Regions from separate parts of the Kitasatospora kazusensis genome, predicted to be linked through region 1. Evidence: riboswitches for the same ligand, from Rfam matches in the RefSeq annotation. Region 1 holds a riboswitch; each other region holds the start of a gene.
The links. Region 1 has a riboswitch for cyclic di-AMP ahead of ABD330_RS04895 (transglycosylase family protein). Riboswitches for the same ligand answer to the same signal wherever they lie in the genome.
Positions count from the first base shown of each region.

Region 1 (7,390 bases):
CACCGCTCGGCTGAACTGTGGTCATGCCGTCCAAACCTCCGCCTTGGGCAAACAGGGCACAGTCTGCCATCAGTTGAGCGCTCAGGGTGCCGGTACTGACAGAACGATCTACCAGTTCTGCATCAGATCCCCCATGATGCACGTGCATTCGGCGCTTGCATATGCCAATAGTGCGACTGCACGTGAATCGACTCTTGCATCTGCCGTGGGCGCAGAGGACCATGGTGCACGTGCACCTGCACATCCCTGGCAATCCCGCGGGCTCCGCGTCGACCCCACGCGCGATACCGCACACATCTCCCGGTCACGCCCTCGCGTGACTGGGCGCCCGTGTGCGTACGCGGCGGTGTCGAGGTGGCGGCCGCGCGGCCGAGCGAGTCGGAGGTGACCGGCATGACCCCGGCGGGTCCAGCCGTGTCGGCCCCCTTATGGGAGGAGCTCTTCATGAGCACAGGTACGGCTCTCGCGGTCGACCCCCACGTGGTCACCTGTACCCTCGCACCTCGTCTCGAAGCCGTGAGAACGGCACGGGAGTTCGCCAGATCGACGCTCCAGGGCTGGGGCCTCGGCGACCTCTTCGACGATGTCGCGCTGGTCGCCTCCGAGCTGGTCACCAACGCGCTGCGCCATGCGCTCGCCCCCGGCCGGGAGGGCCAGGCCGCGATCGAGCCCAGCCGCTTCCCCGTCCAGCCGGGCCCCCGGCAGGCCGAGCCGCGGCTCCAGCCCGCCTGCCACACCCTGCCGATCCGAATAAGCCTGGTGCACCGCTCGCCACAGGTGGTCTGCGCGGTGAGCGACCCGAGCAGCAGCGGGCCGGTGGCCCGCGAGGCCGACTTCGTCGCCGAGTCCGGCCGCGGGCTGCACCTGGTCGACTCCTTCAGCCGCTCCTGGGGCTGGCATCCGCTGGCCGGCGCCGGGAAGGTCGTCTGGGCCCTCTTCGAGGCCGAGGCCGGCGAGCCCTCCGGCCGGCACCGCCGCTCCGCCTGACGCCCACGCGGAACACCGCACCTGACGTCCACTCGGCCGGTCCGGCCGGGCGGCCGCTCGGGGCGGGCACCCACGCGGAAGGAAAGCGGCCCACACTGGAAGTCGGCCCCCGAACGAGAGTAGGCCCGGGCACCGGCGGGGATTCCGGTCGGCCGCGACGTCCGGCAGACGGGCCCGCACCGGGCCGTGCGGGGGCGCGCGGGGGCACGCGACGGCGCGCGGGTCAATCGGGCCGCGCGCAGGGGGAATCACGTACGGGGGAATCAGATGGGGAGAACAAGACGAAGGCCGTCGCGGTGACATGAGCCACGACGGCCCTTCCGTACCGGGAACAACGGCGGTTCAGACCGCCAGGTGGTCGAACTCCCCGTCCTTCGCGCCGAGCAGCAGTGCCGCTATCTCGGCCCTTGTGTAGATCAATGCGGGCCCCGCTGGGAAGCGGGAGTTGCGCATGGCCACATCACCCCCCGGCAGTGCGGCGAACTCCACGCAGTTGCCCTGCGAGTTGCTGTGCCGGCTCTTCTGCCAGACCACACCTTCGAGGTCCGCAGCCGCCATGCCGTTGTACGTGTTCTGCATTGAAATCTCCCGACCTGCCTGGCGTTCGCCTCACTTGACGTGATGATAACTCCAGTGCACGTGCATCAGCACGGGAACTCGCGCGTGCATAAGCCACTGTCACGAGCCTGTATCTCCTTACGGACAACCACAGTTGACGACCCGTAAGCGGACATAACAGGTCAAATCCCAAGTACTTCGATGACGCCCTGTACAGACAGCGCGGCGGCGCGTCGATCTTGACCTCGATCGACTCGGCTCACGGTCCGTCACCTGCCGGGACGACTGTGAGGCACGTCACTCCGGCCCGGCGGGACCCCGGACGGCGGGGTCGACGAGACGGAGTGTCAGCAGGTCACGGGTGTGTTTTGGGGGCAAATATCCGCATTTTTGCGGGCCCCAACCCGCCGGACCGGGATCCGACTGCAGGCAGGGCCTCCCAATGTCTTACGATCTCCGCCATGAGCACCGCAGCCATTCCGGGCGCGCCACTGCCCGTCCGAACCCCAGGCTCCCGTGCGCGGGGGCGCCACCGCCGCCCCGAGCGCCCCGAGGTCCCGACCGGGGCCCCGGCCCTGGTGCTGGCCGTCCCGGCCACCGCCGGGCCCGAGGCGCGGCCGGTCGTCGAGGAACTGCTCTCCGTCGTGCGCGGCGAGCAGCCCGGCATCGAGGCCGCCGCCGCCTACCTGGCGGCGCCCGACGCCGAGTACGACCCGTACGCGCCCACCGTGGCCGACCTGCTGGCCCAGGCCGCCGCCGCGGGGCAGCCCGCGCCCGTCCTGGTGCCGCTGCTGGCCGGACCGCACGACTTCCTGACGGACCTGCGGCAGCTCGCCGCCGAGGCCGGTACGACCGTCACCGACGTGCTCGGCCCGCACCCGCTGCTGGCCGAGGCGGTGCACGTCCGGCTCTCCGAGGCGGGTCTGGCCCGGGCCGACCGCGCCCGGCTGTTCGCGATCGCGACGGCTGCCGACGGCGTGGTGCTGACCACCGTCGGCGGCGAGGAGGCCGCCACGGCCGCCGGGATCACCGGCGTCCTGCTGGCCGCCCGTCTCGCGGTGCCCGTGGTGGCGGCCGCCCTGGACGTGCCCGGCTCGGTCGCGGCCGCCGTGGACCACCTGCGGGCCACCGGCTCGGAGCGCCCTGCGCTGGCCCCCCTGGTGATCGGCCCCGAGGCCGACCCGGAGCTGCTCGCCCAGGCCGCCGAGGAGACCGGCTGCCCGAGCGCCGCGCCGATCGGCACCTACCAGGCCGTCGGCCAGCTGATCGCCTCGACCTACCTGGCCGCGCTCAACCTCCCGGCACCCGGCGAGGCCCCGGCCGAGACCGAGGAGCAGCCGGCCGGCTGACCTGCCGCCGCCGCACGACGAGGGGCCCCTTTCCGGGGCCCCTCTCGCGTTCGGGCACCCCTCTCCTCCGGCCCGTCCGCCCCCTCTCCTACGGCCCGTCCCTCCCGCCCCTTCGGCCCGCCCGTCCCGGGCCCTTCGGCCCTGGCCGCCGGCCGGACCGCATCCTCCGATGCTTCGTGGTCGACCGACTTCCACGCACCCCTCGGCCGTGCCGCCGGAACCTGAAACGCGGACAGTTCCGGTAATCCGAACCGGAAATGCTCGAATCCGATCGAATTTGATCAAGTGGGCCGCGAGATTCCGATCATGAGGGATTCGAAAATGATCTGTGAGCGCCGTCACAGGTATTTGCGGTTTCAACTTAAGTCTGTCTAACGTGCTCCCGTTCGTGGTCACACGGACCCAGTTCATCCGGGACGCCGAGTCCTGCCACCGGACGGACTGGCACGCAGAAACGCACCACGGCAGGGGCGGGGGAACCAGGTAAGTCGCCCGGCAGCGGTCCTCGGACCGCGACCGGGCTTGGGGTGAAGCCGTGCTCAGCACGGCCGGGCAACTCCAGCCCGAATCCGACAGCTCACCTCGCAGGCGTGGGAGAGGAACGCTTTTTCATGCTGCCCATCAATGCCACCAAGCGCACCCGCCGTCTGATCGCCGCCACCGGCGTGGTCGGCCTCGGCCTCTCGATCCCGTGCCTCACCGCCGGCGTCGCCTCGGCCGCCCCGGTCTCCACCTGGGACAAGGTCGCCCAGTGCGAGAGCACCGGCAACTGGAGCATCAACACCGGCAACGGCTTCTACGGCGGCCTGCAGTTCACCTCCAGCACCTGGGCCGCGTACGGCGGCACCCAGTACGCCTCGCAGGCCAACCAGGCCACCAAGGACCAGCAGATCGCGGTCGCCGAGAAGGTGCTCGCCGACCAGGGCCCCGGTGCCTGGCCGGTCTGCTCCATCCAGGGCGGGCTGACCAAGGGCGGCGCCGCCGCCCAGGTCGACACCGGCTCCAGCGCCCCGGCCCCCAAGGCCGCCGCTCCGAGCACCCGGCACAGCGCTCCGAAGGCCGCCCCCCAGGCTGCCCCGGAGTCCGCCCCCGCCGCCCAGGCTCCGGCCCCGGCCGCCGCCCCCGTCGCGGACAAGTCGTACACCGTCGTCGCCGGTGACTGGCTCTCCACCATCGCCCAGAAGAACAGCGTCCAGGGCGGCTGGCAGAAGCTGTACGACCTCAACAAGGCACAGCTGGGCTCCGGCCCGGACGTCATCTACCCGGGCCAGCAGCTCAGCCTCGGCGGCAACGTCGCCGTCGCCGCGCCGGCCCAGGAGGCTCCCGCCCAGGCCGCCCCGCAGCAGCCCGCCGCGCCGAAGGCCACCACCCGGACCACCTCCGCCCACCGCAACGGCACCGTCGCCGCTGCCCCGGCGGCCGCCCAGGCCCCGGCCGCGACCGGCAGCAAGGCCGCCGCGATCTCCTTCGCCGAGTCCAAGCTCGGCCAGGCGTACGTCTACGGCGGCACCAGCGACGGCGGTTGGGACTGCTCGGGTCTGACCCAGGCCGCCTACCGCCAGGCCGGCATCTCGCTCCCCCGCGTGGCCGCCGACCAGGCCGACGCCACCACCCGCGTCTCGCTGGACAGCCTGCAGCCGGGCGACCTGCTGTTCTGGTCCAACAACGGCAGCAACTCGGGCGTCTACCACGTCGCCATGTACGTCGGCAACGGCGAGTACGTCGAGGCCGCCAACCCGAGCGCCGGTGTGAAGACCGAGTCCATCAGCAACTGGGCCCCGGACTTCGCCGGCCGGGTCTGACGCCCCGGTAGTACCCGCAGCACCTGGTGCCCCCGGAGAACTGGTCGTCTCCGGGGGCACCCGCCTGTCCGGCCCTGGCGTGGGCCGCTCACCCGCCGGACACCCCGGCGGGGGGCTTCTCCGCCGTCGGCACGGCGTCCCGGCGCCGCGACCGGGTGACGAGCAGGAACCCCGCGAAGGCCACCGCCGCGATGACGGCGCCCACCAGCGAGGCGCCCCGGAACCAGGGCGCGTTCACGTCCATCACCCGCCGGCCGGCGTGCGCGCCGCTGCCGCCGCCGACCACGACGCCCAGCGTCCACAGGTTCGGCAGCGCCAGGACGACCGCGAGCGACAGCCAGGCGGCGACGGCCTTCCAGGTCCGCCGCTTGCGCAGCCCGATCCAGGCCACCATCAAGGGCAGCAGCGTGCAGCTGATGCCGATGCACAGGCCGAGGACCAGCCCGGTCCCCAGGTGGCCGCCGACCGCGTCCCCGACCCGCTGCGACCACCAGCGCGGGATGGTCGCGGCCAGGATGAGGTAGACCACCACCAGCACCACCAGCAGCCCGCCGCCGAGCAGCAACCGCTTACGCCCGTCGAGGCGCGGTTCCGTCTCCCCCGTCTGCTTACGTCTCATGATCCGATCGTCACACCCGCACGACCGACCCGCAGCCCAGCAGCGAGGCGTCAACCACAACAGGGGCGCGAGGAACTGCGCGAAACCGGAAGGTGCGGACCTGTGCCCTTCCGACTTCGCGCAGTTCCTCGCGCCCCTGTTGTGGCCGACCGGTTGCCTACTGCTTCGGGTTCGCGCCCGTGGAGCCCCGCATCACCAGCTCCGGCTGGAACATGAACTCGGCGCGCTGGCCCGGGCTGCCGCCCACCTCTTCGAGCAGGGCGTCCACCGCGGCGGTGGCCATCGCCTCGACCGGCTGGCGGATGGTGGTGAGCGGCGGTTCGGTGAACGCTATCAACGGCGAATCGTCGAAACCGACCACCGAGATGTCCTGCGGGACGGCCAGTCCGCGCTGGCGGACCGCGCGGATCGCGCCGAGCGCCATCATGTCGGAGCCGCAGACGATCGCCGTGCACCCCTTGTCCAGCAGGGCGCCGGCCGCCGCGTGCCCGCCCTCCACGCTGAACAGCGTGTGGTGGACGAGGCCCTCGGCCTCCTCGGGGGTCTTGTGCAGCAGCGCCTGGACGGCCGCCGTGAAGCCCTCGATCTTGCGCAGGACGGGCACGTACCGGCGCTGGCCGACGGCCAGGCCGATCCGCTCGTGGCCCAGCTCGACCAGGTGCTGCACCGCCATCCACATCGCGGCCCGGTCGTCCGGCGAGATGAACGGCGCGGCGATCTTCTCGCTGTACCCGTTGATCAGCACGAACGGCACCTGACGGCCCGTCAGTTTCGCGTACCGGTCGTGGTCGGCGGTGGAGTCCGCGTGCAGGCCGGAGACGAAGACGATGCCGGCCACCCCCCGCTCGACCAGCATCTCCACCAGTTCGTCCTCGGTGGAGCCGCCCGGCGTCTGGGTGCAGAGCACCGGCGTGTAGCCGTGCCGGCTCAGCACCTGCTCGATCACCTGGGCCAGCGCGGGGAAGATCGGGTTGCTCAGCTCCGGGGTGATCAGCCCGATCAGGCCCGCGCTGCGCTGCCGCAGCCGGGTGGGCCGCTCGTAGCCGAGCACGTCGAGTGCCGCCAGCACGGTCTGCCGCGTGGTGGCGGAGACGCCAGCCTTGCCGTTGAGGACGCGGCTGACGGTCGCTTCGCTGACCCCCGCCTGCGCCGCGATGTCCGAGAGTCGCGCCGTAGTCACGATCCCAGAGCCTATTGCACCCATGTCAGACCGCCCACCAAATGGCGCTGTCGGCCGGCAGGACCGTCTCGCCGTCCACCACGACCACCTCGGTGGAGGCGAGCAGGACGTGGCCGGGTGCGGCCGTCCGGACCGGCTCGGCGCCGGTGTTGACGGTGCAGACGAACGAGCCCTCGGCGCTGTCCCGGCGGAAGGCGAGCACCTCCGGCGGGGTGTCCAGCCAGGTCACGGCCGTGCCCGCGCCGAGCGCGGGGTGCTCGCGGCGGACGGTCAGCGCGCTGCGGTAGAGCTCCAGGGTGGAGGTCGGGTCACCGGCCTGGGCCTCCACGCTGAGCGCGGCCCACTCGGCGGGCTGCGGCAGCCAGCTGGGGCCGCCCGCGGTCGGGCCGAAGCCGTACGGGGCCTCGGTGCCGGACCACGGGATCGGGACGCGGCAGCCGTCGCGGAAGCCGTCCTGGCCGGCCTGGCGGAAGAAGGACGGGTCCTGGCGGACCTCGTCGGGCAGGTCGGTGACGTCCGGCAGGCCGAGCTCCTCGCCCTGGTAGACGTAGGCCGAGCCGGGCAGCGCGAGCATCAGCAGGGTGGCGGCGCGGGCGCGCCGGAGGCCGAGTTCGCGGTCGCCGGGGGTGCGGATCTGGGTGCCGCCGGGCGGGTTGGCGAAGCGGGTGGCGTGCCGGGTGACGTCGTGGTTGGAGAGCACCCAGGTGGTGGGGGCGTCGACCGGGCGCATCGAGTCGAGCGAGACGTCGATGACCTCGCGCAGCGCGGCGGCGTCCCAGGCGGTGCCCAGGTACTGGAAGTTGAACGCCTGGTGCAGCTCGTCCGGGCGGACGTAGTTGGCGGTGCGCTGGACGGTCGGGGTCCACGCCTCGGCGACGCCGATCCGCTCGCCCGG
Region 1 is NZ_BAAANT010000003.1:262,060-269,449, reverse strand. It holds gene ABD330_RS04915 (helix-turn-helix domain-containing protein) at 1-25, opposite strand, end outside; gene ABD330_RS04910 (ATP-binding protein) at 445-987, shown strand; gene ABD330_RS04905 (DUF397 domain-containing protein) at 1,330-1,566, opposite strand; gene ABD330_RS04900 (sirohydrochlorin chelatase family protein) at 2,007-2,894, shown strand; cyclic di-AMP (ydaO/yuaA leader) riboswitch at 3,340-3,500, shown strand; gene ABD330_RS04895 (transglycosylase family protein) at 3,506-4,696, shown strand; gene ABD330_RS04890 (hypothetical protein) at 4,785-5,315, opposite strand; gene ABD330_RS04885 (LacI family DNA-binding transcriptional regulator) at 5,473-6,519, opposite strand; gene ABD330_RS04880 (glycoside hydrolase family 13 protein) at 6,521-7,390, opposite strand, start outside.

Region 2 (7,390 bases), on a different contig from region 1:
ATCGACACCGCGGCCCCTGCGGGCAAGTAGGGGTTCCCACCAGGGGCGCGGGGAACTGCGCGACCAGGGCACGACGAAGGTGCACGGTTGATCGCGCAGTTCCCCGCGCCCCTGCTGTGGTTGCCCGTGAGCGCAAAGTTCCCCGCGCCCCTGCTGGGTGCTCACCGACCGGGGCGTCAGCCCAGGGTGTCCCGGAGCCAGGCGGTCCAGTGCTGGACGAACGCGGCCAGGCTCAGGCCCAGCTGGGCCTTGAGCAGGGCGTCCAGCCACTGGTCACGGTCGGCGCCCGGGGGCCGGGCGCCGACCTCGCGGTAGAAGGCGACGAGCCGGCTCTCGCCGTGGTCGGCGGCGATCAGGGAGCAGGCCGACCAGCCGAGTTCGTAGGCCTGGGCGATGCCGGCGGAGCCGGCGGTGAAGTCGGCGTCGGCGGGGAGGGCCTTGGGGAGGCGGCCCGCCCGGACGTCCTTGGCGAGCTCCGGGGCCACCTGCCGGGGGGTGCGGTCCGTCCCCCGGTACCCGGTGTAGTCGGCGACGCCCTCGGAGAGCCAGAGGGGCGTCCAGGGCTTGGTGTCGGCCCGGGTCGCGACGTGGGTGGTCTCATGGGTGGTGACGACCCGGCGGCCCAGGTCACTGAGGATCGCGTACGCGTCCGGGTTGAGCAGCACCCGGTCGGCCGCGGTGCGGTGGGGGGCTCCGGCGGCGGCGGTGGTGACGGCGGCTATGCCCTGGTAGTCCTCGGCGCGGACGCCCAGCAGCCGGGCGAACTGCTGCTCGGAGCCGGGTATCTCGGCCACCAGCCGCCCGGCCCATCCGCTGCCCCAGACCTCGCTGACGGCCGGCACCGCCCGGTCCAGCAGCGCCACCGTCGGGGCCAGGCCGCTCTGGTCGTCCAGGCCGAGCAGCAGGCTGTGCGCGCCACGGGCCACCCGGACGACGCCCAGGTCCCAGAGCGCGGCGGGCCCGAGGGGCTCGTCCCCGGAGAGCAGCCAGCCGCCCCCGAGCCGGACGAAGGACAGGGTGCGGGTGAGCACCGCCGGGTACTCGTCGTTGTCCCGCAGGCGGTAGGCGAACTCGGCGGTGGCGGTGAGCGGCTCCGTGCGCCCGGGCTCCGGCTCGGTGAAGGAGGTCAGCCGGTAGTCGGCCGCCGCGAACGGCACCTGTGCCAGGCGCTCGTACGCCTGCTGCTGGGCCGGCCCGGCCTCGGGTGCGACGGTGGCGAGCAGCCCGGCCCGGTCCTGCGCGAGCAGGGCCCCGGAGCGCCGGGCGAGCAGCGCCTCGACGGCCGGGCGGACGGAGGGCGGCGCGGCGGCCCCGGTGACGCCGGTCGCCGGGGGGCTGCCGAGCGGCAGCGAGAGCTGGGCCAGCCCGCCTGCGGCGAGCAGCAGCGCACCGCGCCGGGACAGCGGCGGGCGGCCCGACCCGGTGGTCCGGGGCAGGTCGCCGACCAGCTGTTCGCCCGGTTCACCGGGGTCGCCCGCCGTTGGTTCGCGCTCCTCGACCGCTGCGCCGTCGGTGCTCAGGGCCGGACCACCGCGCTGACCGGCATGTGGCTGACGCTCTCGTAGCGGACCCGGGCGCCCGGGTAGGGGGCGTGCACGACGACGCCGTCGCCGGCGTACATCCCGACATGGTGCGCGTCCCTGTAGAAGATCACCAGGTCTCCCGGTCTCGCCTCGGACAGGCTCACTCGCTGCCCCGCGTTGGCCTGTTCCTGCGAGGTGCGCGGCAGGCTCACTCCCGCCTGCCGCCAGGCCCAGTACATCAGACCGGAGCAGTCGAAGGACCCGGGCCCGGTGGATCCGTAGACGTAGGGCGAGCCGATCTTCCCGACGGCCGCCGCCAGCGCGGCGGCGGCGCGGTCGGAGGGGGCGGCCTGGTTGCCGAGGTCGATCCGGTCGGTGCCCCGGGTGGCGCGGTTCTCGGCCTCCTGGGCGTCCTGGGCGGCGAGCCGGGCCCGCTCCTCCTCGCCGAGGCTGTTCAGCAGCTGCTGGGCCTGGGACAGCCGCTGCTGGACGTCGCGCTTGCTCTCCGCAAGGGAACGGCGGACCTGGTCCAGTTCGCCGAGCTTGGCGGTGGTCTCCGCCCGGCGCTGGTCCAGCCGGCGCTGGCGGTCGAGCAGCTGGTGCAGGGTGTCCCGCTGCCGCTCGGCGGCCTGGTCCAGGGTGCGGGCCCGGCTGAGGTAGGCGGCCGGGTCGGAGTCCAGCATCAGCTGGACGGTCGGGTCCATGCCGCCCGCCCGGTACTGGGCGGCCGCGACCGCGCCGAGGTCGGTACGCAGCCGGTTGAGCTCGTCCTGGCCGGCCGCCACCTCGCTCTGCAGCGCGTCGGTCTCGCCCTGCAGCCGCTTCTGGTACTCCGCGGCCTTGTTGACCTTCTCCGAAGCCTGCTCGGCCTCGTCGTAGAGCTGGTCGACCCGGGCCTTGACGTCCTTCTTGGACGGTGGCTCGGCGGGCGCCCCGGGGGCGGCCTGGGCGGCGCCGCCGCCGACCACCAGACCGAGCGCGCTGGTGGCGGCCGCGGTGAGCACCAGCGCCCGGGCCAGCCGGTTCACGCCCGGCAGCGGGGAACGGCGGTTCATCGGCATCCGGCGACGGCTCCATCCCTGCGGCGGGACCGCCGCCGCCGCCCGGGCCGGGCGGTCGTCCTCACGGAGGTCCGGGGGCAGACGTTAGCGAGTCGCGGCGATCTAGTCCAAACGCCTACAACATCGAATATTTGACCACTAATCGGACACCAGGCCGGTCGGCCGGAAACGCCGCAGGCCCGGCCCCCACACCGAGGTGGGGAAGCCGGGCCTGCGAGCAGACGCGAAGGGGCCGAACGGGCGTCAGATCCGGACGATGGCCGTGACCGACATGTAGCTGGCGGTCTCGTAGCGGACGAACGCGCCCTCGTGCGGGGCGTGGACGACCTGGCCGCCGCCGACGTACAGGCCGACGTGCCCGCCGCCGTTGAAGATGATCAGGTCACCGGGCTGGGCGACGGAGAGGTCGGTGCCGAGGTTCGTACCGGCGTGCCACTGCTCCTCCGAGGTGCGCGGCAGCGAGATACCCGCCTGGGCGAACGACCACAGCATCAGGCCCGAGCAGTCGAAGGAGTCCGGTCCGGTGTCGCCCATGTGGTAGGGACGGCCGATCCTGCTCTCGGCGGCGGCGATCACAGTGGCGGCGTACGAGCCGGCCGGGGCGGTGGTGCCGAGGTCCGGGCGGGAGCTGCTGCGCGAGGCCCGGTCCGTCGAGGCGGCGGCGGACGCGGCCTTGGCGGCGGCGGCCGAGTCGGCGGCGGCCTTGGCGTCGGCCTGGGCCAGCGCGTCGCGCTCCTGCTGGGTCAGCGAGTTCAGCAGCGCCTGAGCCTGGGCCAGCTTGGCCTGGACGTCGTCCTTGTCGGCCTTGAGGCTCTTGGTCGTCGAGTCCAGCTCGGCGAGCTTCTGCTGCGCCTCGGCCTTCTCCTGGTCGAGCTTGGCCTGCTCGCCCTTGAGCGTCTTCAGCGCGTCGGCCTGCGAGGCACCGAGCTGGTCCAGCGAACCGGCCTGGGTGAGGAAGGAGTCCGGGCTGCTGGAGAGCATCAGCTGCACGGTGGGCGATATGCCGCCGTTGCGGTACTGCTCCGCGGCGAGCGCGCCCAGGCTGCTCTGAAGGGTGCTCACCTGGTCCTGCTGCCGGGCCACCTGGTCCTGGAGGGTGCTGACCTGCTTCTGCAGGGTCTGCTCCTTCTCGGTCGCCCCGTCGTACTTCTCGGTGGCGGCCTCGGCCTGGAGGTGCAGCTGGTCGACCTGGGCCTTGACCTGGTCCTTGGTCGGCGCGGGGTCGGCGTGGGCGCCGGCCTGCGAGGACAGGGCCACGGCGGTGGCCGCGGCCGCGGTCATGATCGAGACGCGGGTGCGGCTGGCGGGCTTGGGACGACGATGGGACGCCACGGAGGCGGGCTCCTTCTTCCTACATCCGCCTACCGGGTGAGCTGACGGGTTCGGGCTGGAAGAGATGCCCTACGACGCCTCACCGACGTCCGCCCAGTTGCGGCGGTCGTCGACCTGGCGCCGATTCACCCCGAGGAACGTGGTTCCCCGGCTCCGATACACAGCGTCCCCGGATGTCTCCCGGTGCGGCAGTCGAGCTGCCGTGCTGCTTCTCGGACTCGGCGGTAACCACCGCCGTCACCCTGGCTGGGTGATCGACCGTGCGGTGGTTCGAACCATGACCCTAGTAACCAACCCGTGATCGGTTCAAATCCTTGTCAGAAAAAACTCTGAATATGAGCCAGTTTTTCCGGCAGGAGCGACCGAGTGTGACGGAATCCGCACGATGGGCTGACAAATCCTCAGCCCCCGGACAGCGGACAGGCCCGTCGAGGGTGTCCCGGATCACAGGACGTCTCGACGGGCCCATCGGTGTCATCGTGCGTCAGTTGCGGCGAACCGTAGGCAAATGTCCGCTTTGCCGGGACGGCGGGAGAGGACCGGCTCAGACCCGGCGGATGGTGCTGATCGTCAGCGTGTCCGCCGGCATCACCTTGACCACGTCACCGGTCTTCGGCGCGTGCACCACCAGGCCGTTGCCGATGTACATCCCGACGTGGTGCTGGTCGTTGAAGAAGATGACCAGGTCGCCCGGCTGGGCCTCGGCCAGCGTGACGCCCGTGCCGATGGTGGCCTGCTCCTGCGAGGTGCGCGGGATCGACACACCGGCCTGCGCGTACGCCCACTGCATCAGGCCCGAGCAGTCGAAGGTGGTCGGGCCGGTGGCCCCCCACACGTAGGCGTCGCCGCGTCGGCTCATCGCGGCGGCCACGGCGGCACCGGCGTAGCCGCCCGGCTGCGGGAGGCTGCCGAGGTCGTAGCGGGCGTCGCTGCGCGAGGCCCGGTCGCCCACCACCGCGGCGCGGTCGGCGGCGCTGAGCGAGTTCAGCAGAGTCCGGGATTGCTGGAGCTTCTGCTGGACCTGGGACTTGGCGTCGTTCAGGGTCTGGGTGCTGCGGTCCAGCTGCGCGAGCACGTCCGCGGCTTCCTGCTTCTCCTGGTCGAGCCGGCGCTGCTGGTCCTTCAGCGACTTCAGGGTCTCGGCCTCGGTGGCCGTGATCTGGTCGGCGCTGGAGGCCTGCTGGAGGTAGTTCGCCGGGTCGGCGGAGAGCATCAGGGCGACCGACTGGTCGATGCCGCCGGAACGATACTGCTCACCGGCCACGGCCGAGAGGCCGACCTCCAGCTGGGTCATCTGGTCCTGGCCGCGGGCGACCTGGTCCTGGAGCTGGGCGGCCTGCTGGCGCAGCTGGTCGGCCCGCTCCTTGGCGCCGTCGTAGACCTCGGAGGCCTGCTCCTGGTCCTGGGTCAGCTTGTCGATCTGCGCCTTGACCTCGTCCGTGGACGGCTTGGCGGGCGCCGCGTGCGCGCTCACCTGGGCGGACAGGGCGACCGCGGTCGCGGCGGCCGCAGTCAGCACGGTGACCCGTGCACGGCTCGGCTGCTTGGGACGGCGGTGGGAGGCCAAGGGACTTGCTCCTTCTTCCTGCTGGACCGACCCCGTTCGGGCGACTGTCCGGAAAATAGGTTTGACGCCAGACCCTAGGTGACGATGGCAGGCTCGCGCCACTCCCCTCCCGTCACGAACCACCGACTCCCGGCGGGATTCACCGGACGGACACAGCATCGCCACGGCTGTCCTTGAACAGCCGTCAAGAATTCCCGCGGTTCAGGCCGACCGGCAGATGGAGGGCGGACCCGGAGACCCGCACTCAGGCCCGGGCCAGCCGGTTGAGCAGCAGGACCGAGGCCACCGGCCGGGCACCCGCCTTGCGGACACCGTCGGCGACCTCCTTGTCGGCGGACACCACCACCACCGGACGCCCCTGCGGCTCGGCCCGGACCAGGCGGCGGATCAGCTCGTCCGCCGTCTCGCCGGTACGGCTGAACCGCACCCGCACCCCGCGCGGGGGTGCCATGATGACCGGGACGTCCAGGTCCTGGCCGTCGAAGACACAGGTGACCTCGGCCTGGGTGCGCTGGGCGAGCATCGCCAGGCCGCCGAGCAGCCTGATCCGCTGCTGCTCCAGCGGCAGCGCCGGGTAGCCGGTCTTGGTGACGTTGTAGCCGTCCACCACCAGGTGGACCTGAGGGATCGCCAGCAGCTGGTCCAGCAGGGCCGGGTCGTCCTCGGCGAGCGCCCGGCGGGCGACGTCGTGCGGGGAGGCGGAGCTCGGCACCACGGCCTCCACCAGGTCGGCCGGATGGAGCTGGGAGACCGGCAGCGCCAGCTCCCGCTGGAGGCCCTGGGCCGACTGGAGCACGGTGTCCAGCAGCAGCCGCAGCCGCATCTCCTCGACGGTACGGCCCTCACGGGCCGAGCGGCGGCCCGCCTCCAACGCCGTCTCCAGCTCGGAGACCCGGTGCCGCAGCCGCCGCGCCTCGCTCTCGGCCGCGCTGCGCTCGGCGGCGGTCAAGGCCTTGGCCGCGTCCAGCTCGGACTGCAGCCTGCGGACCTCCGCCTGGGCCCGGCGGGTGTCGCTCTCCAGGCTGCGGACCTTCTTGCGCAGCGAGTCGGCCTCCCGGCGGACGCCCTCGGCGTCGACCCGCTGCCGCTCCAGGTCCGCCCGCGCCTGCGAGCGCAGCTCGGCCAGCTCGGCCTGGAGCTTCTCCACCAGCCGGGTGGCCTCGGCGGCCATCCCCTCGGCCCCGGCCCGCTCGACCAGCTCGCCCGCCTCGGCGACCAGCCGGCTCCAGCCCGTCGGGCGGATCAGGTAGGCGGCGGCGGCCACGTCCATCGGGTCGGCGGCGCCGGGGACGGTACCCGCCTCCAGCGCCTTGACCAGGTCGGGCTGCCCCAGGCGCAGCCGCTCCGCTATCCGTACCCGGAACGCCGGCTCGGACTCCAGCGCGGCGGCCAGCGCGGTGCCCGCGTACTTGGCCCGGCGGGCCGGGGTGAACTTGGCGTACTGGCGCAGCGAGGCCGGCAGGTCGGCCGGGGCCAGGCCGCCGAGCGCGTCGGCGGCGATGCCGACCACCCGGCGGCGGACGCCCTCGGGCAGCGGCCGGTCCAGGTGTTCGGCCGCGGCGGGCTGCGCCGGGGCGGGCTGCCCGGCGGCGTCCTCCCCTGCGGGAGCCTCCCCTGCGGTGTTCTCCCCTGCCGGGGCGTCGGCCACCGGAGCACCGGCCGCCGCCTCAGGGGCGTCCGGGGGCACCGCCCCGGGCATCGGACCGGGCCCGGCCTGCGGCTCAGCGGGCGGCTGCCCCTGCGGCTCGGCTGGCCCCCTCGCTGCGTCCACCACGTCCTCGGCTCCGATTCTGCTCTGCGGGGTCCGTACGGCCGGTTGCCGCTGCCCTCAAACACACCGCTCTCTGCAATTGTCCCGGGTACCGTGCCCCACCCGGGACCACGCCACACTCCGGCTGCTACTCCTC
Region 2 is NZ_BAAANT010000058.1:11,737-19,126, forward strand. It holds gene ABD330_RS29420 (glycosyltransferase 87 family protein) at 1-30, shown strand, start outside; gene ABD330_RS29425 (hypothetical protein) at 177-1,157, opposite strand; gene ABD330_RS29430 (C40 family peptidase) at 1,517-2,584, opposite strand; gene ABD330_RS29435 (C40 family peptidase) at 2,828-3,916, opposite strand; cyclic di-AMP (ydaO/yuaA leader) riboswitch at 3,927-4,092, opposite strand; gene ABD330_RS29440 (C40 family peptidase) at 4,461-5,483, opposite strand; gene ABD330_RS29445 (NYN domain-containing protein) at 5,728-7,182, opposite strand; gene ABD330_RS29450 (hypothetical protein) at 7,382-7,390, opposite strand, start outside.
Region 2: linked by a shared signal. The riboswitch ahead of ABD330_RS29435 (C40 family peptidase) and the one ahead of ABD330_RS04895 (transglycosylase family protein) in region 1 are both predicted to bind cyclic di-AMP.

Region 3 (7,390 bases), on a different contig from region 1:
CCGTCCTGGTGATGGCGGCGACGGTGTGGGTGTGGCCGCGGCTGGCGGGCGGGAACTGGCGCGCGGTGCTGGGCCGGATCGGCACCCTGCTGGGGACGCAGCTCGTGGTGATCTGCGCGCTCGGGCTGGTGGCGAACAACTACTTCGCCTTCTACAGCAGTTGGGACGACCTGCTGGGCACCGGCGACCAGGGTGCGGTCACCGTGCACACCAAGACCGCGGGCAAGGACCCGGCGGGCGGGCGGAGGATCCGTGTCATGCCCGTGCAGGACCTCGGCCGGGCGGCCGTCCAGGGCGGCGGCGCGATCGGACGGGACCCGAAGCAGGCCGGCGAGATCCAGCTGGTCCGGATAGCCGGTCCGGCGACCGGGCTCAGCACGGACGCCTACGTCTACCTGCCGCCGCAGTACTTCCAGCCGCAGTACGCGAACCGCCAGTTCCCCGCCGCCGTGGTGATGACCGGCTTCCCCGGTGACGCCAAGAACCTGGTGACCAGGCTCAACTACCCCGGTGCCGCACTCCAGTTGCTGCAGGACGGCAAGATGCAGCCGACCGTCCTGATCCTGATGCGCCCCTCCCCGGCGATGCCCGCCGACAGCGAGTGCGAGGACATCCCGGGCGGCACCCAGGCCGACTCGTACTTCACCAAGGACGTCCCCCAGGTGATCGAGGCCTCCTACCGGGTCTCCGCCGACCCGCACGCCTGGGGCGTGGTGGGCAACTCCACCGGCGGCTACTGCGCACTGAAGCTCGCGATGCGCCACCCCGACGTCTACCCGAACGCCGTCTCGATCTCCGGCTACTACAAGGCCGCCGAGGACGAGACCACCGGTGACCTCTTCAAGGGCAGCCGGCAGCGCCGTGACGAGGCCGACCTGATGTGGCGGCTGAAGAACCTGCCGCAGCCCGCGATCTCGGTGATGCTCTCCGGCAGCGAGGAGGGCGACGGCGACTACAAGAAGGAGACCGACGCCTTCGAGGCCGCGATCCAGAAGCCGATGAACGTCAGCACCGCCACCGTCCCGACCGGCGGCCACAACTTCCAGACCTGGACCCGCCTGCTGCCGCCCTCGCTGGAGTGGCTCTCCCAGCACCTCACCGTCCCGGCCGCCCCCGCCGTCCCGACCGGCGCGTAGCGGCTCCGCCGCCGGGGCCCGGATGGGCGCCCCGGCGGTCGTCCGGGAAGTTCCTCAGGCGAGGGGCTCCAGGGTGCCGGTGTGGAGCTCGCCGACCCGGCCGCCCTCGCCCTCGTACGTCCAGAAGACCCGGACGGTCAGCGCGGCCAGGTCCATCACGTGGCTGACGGTGATCCCGCTCGCCTCCGTCCAGCTGACGAAGTAGAGCTCCGGGCCGACGTGGGCGACGTGCAGGCCGACGTCCTCCCACTGGCCGGCCGACTCGCCGAGTCCCTCCCAGCGCAGCCGCGTCCCGTCGGCGGAGTAGGCGTTGCGGAAGGCGGCGCCGTTGTCGACCTGGAACAGGTAGGTGCGTCCGGCGAAGCCTGGCAGGGGCGCGGTCATCTTCGGGGCTTCCTCGTCTGGCTCGTCCTGGTGGCGACGGCCGGAGGCTCCGGCCTTGACCACCAACCTATCCGAACGGCACCCCGGTGAGCCGCTCCTTTCCGGGGGCGTCCACCGGTGCCGTCGGCCGCCCGGCGAGCCGGGACCCGACGCGGAGCCGGGCTTCCCGACCCGGGCGACGCCACGTCCGGGACGCGGTTCGAGACCCGGGGGCGGCCGCCGCAGCCCGGTGCTGCTCGCCGCCGGGATCGTGTTCGCGGTGGCCGCTGTCGCCGCTGTCGGCGTATCGGTTCACCTGATGTCGTCTGATCATCCGTCACATCCCATCCCCTCGAAGGCTTCTGTCCCGGGCGGCAGCGGCTCCGCCACCTTCGACCCGTCACCCGATCCGTCCCTCGGCCCTTCGCCGGACGACTCGCCCGACGACTCCCCGGGGATCGACTCCCCGTCACCCCTCCCGAGCCCGAGCACGGAGTCGCCGACCTCGGACCCGCCGCCCGCGACCGACTCGGCAGCGCCGAGCACCACGGCCTCCGCCGCCTCCCAGGACCCGGCCTCGGTCGTCCTCGCGTACGTCGCAGCCATCGACGCGCGCGACTACGGCCGGGCCTGGCAGCTGGGCGGCAGCAACGTCAGCTCCGACTACCAGAGCTTCGTCTCGGGCTTTGCCGCAACCGAGAGCGTCACCGCGACCCACACCGACGGCTCCGTGACGGTCTTCACCGGCACGTTCACGGTCGTCGGCGGGGTGATCACCGCCGCCGCGATGCACGCCGCGAACTGAGCCGGTACGCGGCTGTGCCCACGAGGGTCCCGCCGGGCGTACGGATTCTTGCGGGCCGCCCTACTTGCTGGTAACTCGGTTGGTGCCCAAGGGACTTGTCTGCTGTGGTCGGCCGCCAGGGGTGACCGTACGGACGCTCGCTGACCCCCTGCGGTCGCCCGGCTGCGGGCTGTGCGATGTGAGAGACGTCTCGTTGTTCGATCATGGTCAAGCTGGCTAGCCTGCACGGGATGTCCGCTTTGTGCGGACCCTGCCGTCGGGACGCCGAGTCCTGTCCACCCGCCGGCGGGCACTCGACCACCGAACACGGACAGGAGCGGGGGAACCAGGTCAGTCGCCGTACCGTCGTGCCCGCTCGTGGGTCGCGGTACGGCTTGGGGTGAAGCCGCTCCCCAGGCGGCCGGGCTTCCTCAGGGCCCGAACCCGACAGCTCACCTCGCAGGCGTCGCAGAGGACCTTCTCCATGCGCATTTCTGCCTCCCCGGCGCGCCTCGGCGCGATAGCCGGCGTCGCCGCCCTGGTCACCGTCCCGCTCGTGGGCCAGGCCAGCGCCGCCACCGGCGTCAGCGAGGACCGGCTGACCCCGACCTCGATGACCGCGGGCACCGCCACCACGGCGAGCCTCACGCTGCACTCGACCTCCTGCTTCACCGCCAAGACGGTCGGTGTCGGCATCCGTGACGCGGCCGGCCACAACCTCGACTTCCCGGGCAACCACTCCAACGTCCGGATCTGCCCGACCGGTGTCACGATCACCACCGGCGCCCGCACCCTCCCGGCCGGGACGTACACCCAGTTCGGCTTCTGGCAGGACAACGCCGGCCAGTGGCACAACCTCGCCGCCCGCCAGCTGACCGTCTCCAACGGCACCCCAGCCCCGGCCCCGGCTCCGGCCCCGGCTCCCGCGCCGAAGCCGACGCCCGCGCCCGCCCCGAAGCCGACGCCCGCTCCGGCCCCCGCCCCGGCTCCGGCGCCCGCGCCCACCCCGACCACCGGGTCGCCCGTCCCCGGCAAGTCGCTGACGTGGTCCGACGAGTTCAACAGCTCGATCAGCTGGGGCGACCGCTGGGTCGGCAACCAGAGCACCTCGTACAAGTACGGGAACCACAACCCGGACGACAACAAGCTCGACTGGCTCAACACCAACAACGTGAGCGTCTCGGGCGGCGTCGCCACCCTGACCGCGACCCCGTCCAGCCACACCCTGGAGAACGGCAAGCAGGCCTGGGACACCGGCTTCCTCACCACCGAGGGCTCGAAGGAGGGCTTCCAGGTCAAGACCGGCGACTACGCCGAGACCCGGGTCAAGCTGCCCGCCGGCTCCGGCGCCTGGCCCGCCCTGTGGACCTGGAAGAACGGCAACGGGGAGATCGACTCCTTCGAGTACCACCCCGACAACCCCAACCTGCTGGAGCTGACCAACCACGTCACGTCCGGCTCGAACTACTACACCAACGCGGGCGCCGTCGCCCCCGACCAGTGGGTGACCATCGGCACCTACTACGGCGCGAACTCCGTCGACTGGTACGTCAACGGCGTCAAGGTGTACTCCGACGGCCACGGCGTCGGCAGCAACTGGTCCGCGTACCTGATCCTGAACCTGTCGGTGGGCGCGGGCCAGTACCACCCGGGCCCGGCCGGCTCCGCGCCGATCACCATGCAGGCCGACTACGTGCGGGTCTACCGCTGACGGTCAGCTGACCGTGAGCGAGAACGGCGTGCTGTTGTTCTCCGGGTGACGGTCGTCCAGCCCGAACACCCTGACGTGCCCCTCGGCCACCGTGCCGTGGGGCACGTCGCGTCCCACCTGGACGGGCGCGAGCACGGTGGCCGTCCGCAGCCACGGCAGCCCGGGCGGGAAGGTGCAGCGGACCAGGTGCCCGGCGGCCGAGGTCACGCAGTCGGTGGGGAAGGACGCGGCCAGGAGGGTGAACCCGGCCGGTACGTCGATCAGCACGGTGAACGGCGAGGCCGTCCGGTCGGGGCCCAGGTTGGCGACGAAGCCGTGCACGGTCGTGCTGCCGCCCGGCGCGGCCGGGGCCGGATCGAGCCGGACGACGGCCAGATCGGAGTCGGAGGGGAGTTTGGCCGGTGCGGCGCCCAGGGTGGCGCCGACTGCCACGGTCACGGCCACGGCGATCGTTGCTCGGAGCATGGTCCTCACCTGTCTGCGTCAGGTACTGATGTGCATACCCAACGTAGCGGCGTAGCCTGAAATCCGGAGGTGAGGACGATGTCCGGACAGGTGTTGAGCGAGGTCAGTGCCGTGGTCGCGACCGACCGCCAGGCGGAGTTGGTGACGTCCTACCGGGAGCTGGTGGCCGGCCCGCTCCCCGAAGGGCTGATCAGGACGGAACTGCTGCGGGGCCCCGGCGGGCGTTGGCGGGTACAGAGCCTCTGGCGGGACCTGGCCGCCCTGGAGGCCGTCCGCGCCGACCCGAAGCTGACAGCGGCCCCCCGCCTGTTCCGCGCCGTGGGCGCGGAGCCGGAACTCACCGTCTTCCAGGTGACAGCCGCCCAGGTCGGAGCACTCGCCCTCGGCTGACGCCCCACACCGGCCCGACCCGGGGAAAACGCCAGGACCCCGCTACGCCGAACGGGGTAGCGGGGTCTCGCCGACTCTTCCGGTCAGACGCTGCCGAAGTCGCCGGCCTTGACCGCAGCGACGAACGAGGCGAACGCGTCGGCGGGGAAGACCAGCGCCGGGCCCTCGGGGTCCTTCGAGTCGCGGACGGGGACCACGCCGGGGAAACCGTCGGCAACCTCGATGCAGCCGCCTCCGCCGTTGCTGTGCGTGCTCTTGCGCCAGGGGGCGCCGGATAGGTCAACCATGGGTCTCAAGTTCCTTCCGTACCTCACGGATCACGGCCAGGCTGTCGGCCCGGCTCAGTGCGTCCACCTGGAGCCGATCGTACTTTCCGGCCCAGCCGGCAACTGTCTCGGCGTCCTGCTCCAGGTACCCCCTCTGGAGTGTCTCCGTGTAACCGACCATGGTTCGGTTCGGCAGGGTGAGCAGGGTCACCGCGTGGGACAACGGCCGATCTTCCGCGAGTCGGTAGGGCGCAACCTGTAGGAGTACGTTGGGTCGTTCGCTGAGCCGTTCCAGGTGGCTGAGCTGTTTCGTCATGACGATCGGGCCCCCGATGGGGCGATGTAGGACTCCCTCATCCAGGACGGCATGGATAGCCGCTGGCTGGTCCAACTTGCGCTGTCGCACTGCCAGGAGGCTGAGGCGTTCCTCCGCCTGTGCTTTCGTGGCTTCGCCGCGTCGCACGATGGCCGACTCGTAGGCACTGCCGTACTCCGGATGCTGAAGGATGCCCGGCACCATGTCCGTCTCGAACAGCCTTATGGCGATGGCCTTTCGTTCCTTGGGGGTGTACTCGGCGAAGCCTGGAATCAGGGCGCCGTTCTTCCAACTCCACCACAAGAGCGTCAGAGCGCCGTCGGTCCCCAGGTGTTGGTCGGCCAGCGTTACGAACTTTAAGCTCGGAGCCTGTTTCGCCGTCTCGACGTTCGAGATGTACACGTTGGAGTAGCGAACAAGCTTGCCAAGTTCGACCTGAGTCAGATTGCGCCCTTCTCTGGACCTGCGAAGTTGAACAGAGAGTGCGGCCAAGGGGGATGACGTTGGATCAAGTGTCCGACGGTTCAAGATCGCCCCTATTTAAAGTCACCGGAACTGGAGAGTTCAAACGCTTCCGATCGTAGCTCTGTGTGCCGATGCTGATACACAGAACGACGGAAGGGGGCGCAGTGAGCGCTCAGAACACCCCGGCCACCCCGGCCGCCTCTCGGCCCAGGATGACGCAGCGGGCCCTCAGTTCCCTTGGGCTTCCCGCGAGTTGGTCGCCGCTGGACGACTACGACCCCCAGCTCTCCCGGCGGGCGACCGGTCTCATCCCGCAGGCGTACGAAGGTTGTTCGTGCGCCCGGTGCCGGAGCCTGCTCGCGGTGACAGGCAGCAGTGGAAGTGGAGTGGAGCAGTGAGCCCCCGGCGCAGCTCTTCGGCCGGCTTGTTGATCGCCACGGCGGTTACCGTCGTGGTGAGTGTGGGTGCGGGGCTGCTGGTGATGCTGCCGCTCGGTGACGGCGCGAGCTTCTCGACCCGGGTCATGCTGTTCATGTTCACCGCATGCCCGCTGGTCATGGTCTGCGCAAGCGCCTCCGGGCCGTTCATGCGGCGGCGGGGATGACCGCGCCCGCACTGTCACCCGTCCCGCTGCCGCCCAACCACCAGTGGCAGCTTGGGCGTTGCGTCTGCTGCGACCGTCAGACGCTTGTCGCTCCGGGGCCGCAGATCCCGGCGGACAGCGGGCTGGTGACCCTCCCGTACTGCCTGACCGGCTTCGAGCGGGCCGGGCGGTACGTCCAGCGGGTCCGGCTCCGCGCGCAGCTGTTTGAGAACCGAACGGAGTTAGCCGGATGACCCGGGGTCGAACGTCCCTCACGAGTCCGCCGCCCCGGCGGATCGCCGGCCAGGCCGTACTGGTCCACCCGGACGACGAGCGGGTGCTCCTGCTCGATGCGGCCGGCGGTCCGTACCGGCGGCTGCCCGGCGGGCAGGCCGGACAGGACGAACCCGCACACCGCACCGTCCGCCGCCTGGTCGCCGCGCAGCTCGGGATCGCCCTGCCGTTCACCGGCGCCGACCTCGCCGCCGTCGACTACTCGCCCGCCGCCCCGTCCACGGGCAGCCGCGAGGGGTACGCCTTCGTCTTCGCCGTACGGCTGACGCACGACCAGGCAGCCCGGACAGCCCAGGCCCAGGCCCGAAATCCGGACCCGCCGGGCTCCGGCTGGACCACCCCGGAGAAGCTCTCCGCAGTCTGCGCCCACCGCGACCTGCTGCGCATCAGCGAGGCCCTGGCCTGGTACGCCGTCCAGGGGTCGGCCGCCCTGCTGGTCGACGGCGCCCTCGCCGCGTAGCCCAGGATCCCCGGAGCAGACCGGCCCCGGCCGGCCCCGTTCGCAGCGGGGCCGGCCTCCGGGCGGTGCGGGGGCGCTACGGCGCCAGGACCTGGCCGAGCCGGGTGGCGATGTCCCGCATCACGGGGACCAGGCCCGCGCTGCCGGCCTGTTCCTC
Region 3 is NZ_BAAANT010000005.1:26,218-33,607, reverse strand. It holds gene ABD330_RS06220 (alpha/beta hydrolase) at 1-1,136, shown strand, start outside; gene ABD330_RS06215 (MoaF-related domain-containing protein) at 1,191-1,520, opposite strand; gene ABD330_RS06210 (hypothetical protein) at 1,819-2,304, shown strand; cyclic di-AMP (ydaO/yuaA leader) riboswitch at 2,593-2,764, shown strand; gene ABD330_RS06205 (glycoside hydrolase family 16 protein) at 2,768-3,994, shown strand; gene ABD330_RS06200 (hypothetical protein) at 3,998-4,459, opposite strand; gene ABD330_RS06195 (antibiotic biosynthesis monooxygenase family protein) at 4,538-4,849, shown strand; gene ABD330_RS06190 (DUF397 domain-containing protein) at 4,933-5,136, opposite strand; gene ABD330_RS06185 (helix-turn-helix domain-containing protein) at 5,129-5,923, opposite strand; gene ABD330_RS06180 (hypothetical protein) at 6,291-6,500, shown strand; gene ABD330_RS06175 (NUDIX hydrolase) at 6,730-7,233, shown strand; gene ABD330_RS06170 (IclR family transcriptional regulator) at 7,310-7,390, opposite strand, start outside.
Region 3: linked by a shared signal. The riboswitch ahead of ABD330_RS06205 (glycoside hydrolase family 16 protein) and the one ahead of ABD330_RS04895 (transglycosylase family protein) in region 1 are both predicted to bind cyclic di-AMP.

Region 4 (7,390 bases), on a different contig from region 1:
GCGCCCGGCGGAGGACGGGCTGATCGAGTGGTTCACCGAGGGCCTCGAACTGTGCGCGGCCACCCTCGAAACGCTCGACCCGGAGCTGCCGCGCTGGACCTGGTCCGACCGGAAGGACGTCGGCTTCATCCAGCGGCGGATGGCACAGGAGCAGGCCGTCCACACCTGGGACGGCCTGGCCGCCGCCGGCCGGGACGAACCGGTCGAGCCCGCGCTCGCGGCGGACGGCGTGGACGAGTTCCTCGCCCACTTCGCCCGCGCGAAGGAGACGGCGGGCCTGCCCGAGGCCGGTCTGCACCTGCACGCCACCGACGGTCCCGGCGAGTGGTGGATCCGTCCGGCGGACGGCGGCTGGCGGGTGGACCGCGAGCACGGCAAGGGTGCGGTGGCCGTCCGGGGCACCCGCTCGGACCTGCTGCTCCTGCTCTGGAGGCGGCGCGGCGCCGACCAGTTGGAGACCTTCGGCGACCTGGCCGTGCTGGAGGACTTCCTGAGCGCGTTCTCCCGGGGCTGACCCCGGTCGGCCGGGCCCGCCGGGCCGAACGTGGTGAGCCTCACGGCGGCGCGGCCCGGCGGTCACGGACCGGCACCGGGGGTGCGCGGACCGGTACCGAAATCACGCCCGTCGATGCGGGCGGTGGCTCCCGGTAGCCGGTTCGGGCACCCCCGGCATGGGCATATGTCCGGAGAGTGACCGAATTCCTGGTGAATGCCGGAAATAGCCGATTAGTTCGATCACCATCCTTGCCTTCGCCCACCCCGATCGGTTTTGCTTCAACGACCGCCCGGCCAGTTGTCCGGGCGAGACCACGGGTGCAACGCCTAGTCCTGCCGGCGCCCGTCGGCCACCACTGAGCTCTGTACGGCAGGAGCGGGGGAACCACAGGTAAGTCGCCGTCCGGTACCACCGGACGGCTTGGGGTGAAGCCGCGCTTCCTGCGGCCGGGCAACTCCAGCCCGAACCCGACAGCTCACCTCGCCGGCGTCGGAGAGGAACACATCCATGACCGCACTGGGTCACCACAGCCGCACCCGCCTGCCCCGCCTCGCCCGGATCGGCGTCGGCGCCGCGCTGGCAGCCTCCGCGTTCGCCCTCCCGCTGGTCGGCGCCGTGAGCGCCCAGGCCGCACCGGCCGTCGCCGCCTCCGCCGTCAACTCGGCCGGTTTCACCGCCCCCGTGACCAACACCCACATCACCGAGGCCTGGGGCGTCCCCGGCCACATGTGGGCCAGCGGCCACCACACCGGCGTCGACTTCGCCGCCTCCGTCGGCACCAGCCTGAAGGCCGTCGGCAACGGCACCGTCGTCACGGCGGGCAACGGCGGCGCGTACGGCAACCAGATCGTCATCAAGCTCGCCGACGGCCACTACGCCCAGTACGCCCACCTCTCCGTCATCCAGGTCCACGCGGGCCAGGCCGTGAAGGCGGGCCAGCAGATCGGCCTCTCCGGCGCGACCGGCAACGTGACCGGCCCGCACCTGCACTTCGAGATCCGCACCACGCCGTACTACGGCTCGGACGTCGACCCGATCGCCTACCTGCGGGCCCACGCCGTCGCCGTCTGACACCACCGCCCTGCACGACAGGGGTGACCACAGGGGCGCGGGAGACCGCGCGAAACCGGAAGCGCCGACACGGCGCCCTCCGCTTCGCGCCGGTCCCCGCGCCCCTGGCGCGTGGCCGGGCCGCCTTCCTGGGCGAGACCTGCGGGCCGCCGGGCCCGGTCGCTCTAAAGTGTCGGCATGAATGATCATCGGAGCGCCGCACACCCCTGGGCCACCCGGGCGGCAGCGGCGGCGGCCGCCGCGATGACGGTCGCCACCGGGCTCGGCGTCCGAGCCGACGGGGGCGGGGACTTCGCCAAGTACGCCGGTGACGCGCTCTACACCGTGCTGGTGTACACCCTGGTCGTCCTGGTGGCGCCCCGGGTGAAGCCGGTCACGGCGGCCGCCGTGGCGCTCGGCGTCAGCTGGGCGGTCGAGTTCCTCCAGATCAGCGATCTCCCCGCCGAACTGTCCCGGCACAGCACCGTCGCCCGCCTCGTCCTCGGCACCACCTTCAACCCGCCCGACCTGTTCTGGTACGCCGTGGGAGCGGCCTGCTGCGGGCTCGCCCACACGGCGGCGACCCGGCTGCCACGCCCGCGTCCGTAACGCCCGAGCGGCCGGTCACCCGGTACGTGCCGGGCTCGGCGGGGTACGTTCCGAGCGGACCGCGACGTTCCCGCCGACCGGAGAGCAGGTACAGCCTTGGACCCGGAGCAGATGCTGAAGGTGGCCGTCGAGGAGGCCCGGGCGGGGCTCGCGGAGGGCGGCATCCCGATCGGGGCGGCGCTGTTCGGGCCGGACGGGGAACTGCTCGGCCGGGGCCGCAACCGAAGGGTGCAGGACGGCGATCCGTCGATGCACGCCGAGACGGCGGCGTTCCGCGCGGCGGGCCGACTGCGCGGGTACGGCCGGACGACCATGGTGACCACGCTCTCACCGTGCTGGTACTGCTCGGGCCTGGTACGGCAGTTCGGGATCGGCCGGGTGGTCGTGGGCGAGACCCGCAGCTTCACCGGCGGGCACGACTGGCTCGCCGAACACGGCGTCGAGGTCACCGTGCTCGACGACCCGGCCTGCGTGGAGCTGATGACCGGGTTCATCGCCGCCCGCCCCGAACTCTGGTACGAGGACATCGGCGAGTAGGCGGAACACTCCCCCGGACAGCAGCGCGCCCGCCGACGGGTTCACCACCACCGGCGGGCGCGCTGCCGTCACTGCAGCGGAACGGGGGTCAGCTGCGGGCCTCCGAGACGGCGGCGCCGAGCGCCTCCTTGATCCGGGGACCGAGCCGGGCGAAACCGAGCTCCTTCATCGCGGCCCGAAGGAGCTCGTCCTCGGTACGGTCGACCCCGTCGCTGTCGATCCACCGCACGAGAGCGGTCAGTTCGGCCGCCGTGTAGGCGGTGACCGGCCGCCCGGGCGTGAGCGACGGCTTCTTCGGCCGACGCACCGGCCGAGCCTTCTCGACCTCGGTCACCGCAGGCGCAACCTCGGCAACGGGCTCGGGCTCGACCTCGACCTCCACCTCGGCAACGGGCTCGGGCTCGACCTCGGCGACGACCTCGGCCTCAGCCTCGATCACCACAGGCTCGACCTCGACAACCGGCTCGGGCTCAACCACTGCCTCGGGCTCAACCTCAGCAACGAGCTCCGGCTCAACCACTGCCTCGGGCTCAACCTCAGCAACGTCGGCCTCAGCCTTGATCACCACAGGCTCGACCTCGACAACCGGCTCCGGCTCAACCTCAGCGACGACCTCGGACTCAACCACTGCCTCGGGCTCAACCTCAGCAACGAGCTCCGGCTCAACCACTGCCTCGGGCTCCGGCTCCGGCTCAGCGACGACCTCGGCTTCGGGCTCGACCTCGGCCGCAACCTCGACCTCGACCTCGACCTCGACCGCCGCAGGCTTGGCCTGCGCCTGGGCCGGGATCTCGACGGGAGCAAGCTCCTCCGCCGCAGGCACCGCCTCGGAACGCGGCCCCGCCGCCAGCGCCTGGCGGGCCGCCTCCTCGGCGTCGCCCTCCACGTCACTCGCCGCGTCGCTGTCCGCGTCGCTGTCCGCGTCAACGTCGAGGTCGACGTCGCCGACGGCCTCGACCGCGACGTCAGCGGCAGCGTCCTCCGTGCCGGCCCGCAGGTCGTACGCGGCGACCGCCGCCTCGCGGTCCGCCTGGCGCTCCGTCAGCTCCGCCAGGAGTTCGTCCGGCCCGAGGTCGGACAGGGCGGCCCGGAGCGAGTGCCGGGCGGGGAGGAGGTAGAGGGTGCGCTCGTCGGCAGCCAGTCGGTCGATCAGGTCGGCGAGGTCGGCCAGCGGGGTGGACTCCGGGTCGAGGCCGGGCAGCAGTCGCCCGAGTGCCCGGACGGCCTGGCCGAGGGCGTCGACGGCCTGGCTCGCCTCGGTGAGGGCCTCGGCGTCGGCGGGTACCGTCGGGCGGGCTGCGCCGGAGGCGGCCAGCGCGGACCAGTCGGAGCGCTCGGCGGCGGCTGCCGCCAGTGCCTCGTGCAGGTCGCTGCGGCGGCCGCGCTTGCCGACCACAAGCTTCTTGGCCTGCGCGCGCAGGCTGCGGCGGCGGGCCCAGGAGAGCTTGACGCCCTGCTCCTTGCGCCAGCGTCCGTCGGCCGTGGCGGCGGTCAGCTCGTCGAGGTCGGCGTCGTACGCCTCGGCCCGCAGCTTCCCGGCGGTGGCGTAGACGCGCTGCAGGACGCCGACGACCAGGCTGAGGCCGACCACGGTGTCCGGCTCGCCGAGGCCTCCCTCGGGGGTGAGACCGAGGACGGCGTCACGGGTCGCGGAGATGTCGCGGCTGCGCAGCTCGGCGAGCACGGTGGAGGCGGCCCGCGCGTCCTCGGGGGTCTCGATGACGTCGGCGGCGGCGTACCAGGGGTTGCTGTCGGCGGTCAGCGTGAAGCCGCCCAACTCGGCGTACCGGCCGAGTTCCTCGCGCGGTCCGGGCCGGGTGTCACCGGCCTGGGTGTCCGCTGGGTCGACTGCCCCGGGGTCGGTGTCGTTCAGGTAGCTCACTGTCATGGTGAAGTCCGCTTCGTGGCAGGGCAGGCAAGGGACGGGACGCCGGCGTCCGGCGGCGCGGGCTGGAGGACTGGAGCCCGGCGCGGACGCCCAGGATACGGGTGGGCGTTCGAACGGCGCACGCAACCTGTCGGCTACGGCTCGCCGTGGCGTGGTGGCGGGTGGCGGAGCCGGCTCGCGGGGCCGCTTCACGGCCTGCTCCGCACGGCCCGGTGCGGGCCGAGGTGGGCCAGGTCGCGGAGTGTCACCGGCGCAAGATACTCCCGGACGAGCGTGCGTTCCCACCACGCGCCGGTCGCGCGCAACTCGCGCGGCGTGGTGAACCGGTAGTGGTACAGCAGCACGCGGACCCGGACCGGGGGCTTGTGCGGGAAGGGGTTGTGCCGGAGCAGCCGCAGCGTCGCCGGGTCGTTGGCCAGCAGTCTGGCCAGGAACGCGCTGAACCAGGGCCGTGCGTACTCGGGGGAGATCGCGGCGAACCACATCAGCCAGTCCAGCCGGAGATGGTACGGCGCCACCTGACGCGGTATCCGCCGCAGCTCGCCGGGCTTCCCCTTGAACCCGTACTCGTGCCAGACGGTATGCCCGGCATGCCCGGATCCCCCGCCGTCCCCATCGCCCCCGCCGTCCCCGGCACGCCCGGCGGAGCCCACCGCACGCCCGGCGGAGCCCCCGGCGCGCGCGGGCTCGGCACTGCCCTCGATCACCACCTCCAGCCGGATCCGGTTGACGGACCCGAACGCGCCGTACGCGTTGACCAGGTGGATCCGGTTGAACGAACGGTTCATCGCCTGGCGCCGGGAGAGCAGGTTGCGGGCCGGCCAGTAGCTGAGCACCGCGACCAGCACGGTCAGCAGGAGCACCATCACCTCGTACCAGAGCGGGGTGGCCGCGAAGCCCGGCCGACCCGGGACGGGGAGGACGGCGGCGGCCGACGGTGCGTCCACGACGGAGACCGCGAGCGCGATGGTGAGCCAGTTGAGCCAGGCGAAGTTGCCGGAGGCGACCAGCCAGAGCTGGGTGGCGATCATCGCGGCGGCGGCCAGGCCGGCGACCGGCTGGGGCAGGAAGAGCGCGACGGGCACGACCAGTTGGACGAAGTGGTTGGCCGCCACCTCGGCCCGGTGCAGCGGGCCGGGGAGGTGGTGGAAGAACCAGCTCAGCGGGCCGGGCATCGGCTGGGTCTCGTGGTGGTAGCGCAGGCAGGTCAGGTCGCGCCAGCAGCTGTCACCGCGCAGCTTGATCAGTCCGGCCCCGAACTCGACCCGGAACAGCAGCCAGCGCAGCAGCCAGAGCACCAGCACCGGCGGCGTGGTCCTCGCGTTGCCGAGGAAGGCGGCGAGGAAGCCCGCCTCCAGCAACAGGGACTCCCATCCGAAGGAGTACCAGGTCTGCCCGACGTTGACGATCGAGAGGTAGAGCAGCCAGAGCACGCCCCAGCCCGCCATCGCCACCCCGAGCGGGACGTGGTCGGCCGCGCCCGCGAGCACCGAGGCGGCGAGGGCCGCGCCCGTCCAGCAGACGGCGGCGAACGCGCGGTCGGAGTAGTACAGGTGGAAGAGGCTGGGCGAGCGGCGCAGCGGCACCCGGGCGGTGAAGCGCGGGACGGGCAGCATGCCGTGCTCGCCGATGAGCGCGCGGAACTGGTTGGCGGCGGCCAGGAAGCCGGTCAAGTAGAGGGCAGCGATCAGCCGTTGGCAGACCAGTCGGCCGAACCAGTAGTCAGGTGCCGCGAACCACTCCACGCCCACCGCTCCTCCCGCGCAGGCTCCATAGGTACCACCTCCCTCACCCGTCCCCGGGGTGCGCCGGGCGGTGGCGGGCCGGGTTCAGCCGCTCGGCGGCGCCGGGGAGCGTTGCGGCGCCCCGTCCGCTCCGGCCGCGCCCCGCACCGGTCCGCCGGTGCACTCGCGCCGGGCGGGTCGACTGTGGTGCCATACGCCCTACAGGAGCGATGTACAGGACCAAACCCCGGAGAGACAGATGACAGCGGCGTCACCGCAGCCCACCGCCGACTCGGCCCGCCCAGATCCCTCCCCCTCGCCCGCCGACGCCTCCCCGCCCGGCCCGGACACACCCGGCCCGGACACACCCGGCCCAGAGACGCCCGGCTCCGGCGCGCCCGTCCGGACCTCCGGCCGGACCTGGGCCGCGCTGGGCATCGTCTACGTGGTGTGGGGCTCGACCTACCTCGGCATCCGCATCGTGGTCGAGACGATGCCGCCGTTCCTGGCCGCCGGCGCGCGCTTCGTCACGGCCGGCCTGCTGCTGGCGGCACTGGTCGCCTGGCGCCAGGGCCCGGGGGCGCTCCGGGTGACCGGGCGCGAACTGGGCTCCGCCGCACTGGTGGGCCTGATGCTGCTGTTCGGTGGCAACGGCCTGATCTCGCTCGCCGAGCGCTCGGTGCCCTCCGGGCTGGCCGCACTGCTGGTGGCGGCGGTGCCGCTGTGGGTCGTGGTGCTGCGGCGGATGACCGGGCAGCGCACCTCGCGGAGCACGGTCGCCGGGGTACTGGTGGGCCTGGTGGGGCTCGGGGTGCTGACGGTGCCCGGACTGAGCGGCCAGGTGAAGCTGCTCGGCGTGCTGATCGTGTTCGGCGCGACCCTGCTCTGGACCGGCGGCTCGTTCCTGGCGTCACGCCTGCCGATGCCCGCGAACGCGCTGAGCGCCAGCGCGTACGAGATGGTCGCCGGTGGCCTGGGCTGTCTGGCGCTGGCCGCCGTCCGGGGTGAGCCGCAGGCACTGCACGTGTCGGCGATCTCGACCGGCTCCTGGATCGCGCTGGCCTACCTGGTGGTCTTCGGCTCGCT
Region 4 is NZ_BAAANT010000005.1:225,184-232,573, forward strand. It holds gene ABD330_RS07110 (maleylpyruvate isomerase family mycothiol-dependent enzyme) at 1-514, shown strand, start outside; cyclic di-AMP (ydaO/yuaA leader) riboswitch at 840-1,000, shown strand; partial or broken gene ABD330_RS07115 (M23 family metallopeptidase) at 1,217-1,567, shown strand; gene ABD330_RS07120 (ribosomal maturation YjgA family protein) at 1,745-2,155, shown strand; gene ABD330_RS07125 (nucleoside deaminase) at 2,267-2,692, shown strand; gene ABD330_RS07130 (hypothetical protein) at 2,781-4,580, opposite strand; gene ABD330_RS07135 (lipase maturation factor family protein) at 4,769-6,325, opposite strand; gene ABD330_RS07140 (EamA family transporter) at 6,564-7,390, shown strand, end outside.
Region 4: linked by a shared signal. The riboswitch ahead of ABD330_RS07115 (M23 family metallopeptidase) and the one ahead of ABD330_RS04895 (transglycosylase family protein) in region 1 are both predicted to bind cyclic di-AMP.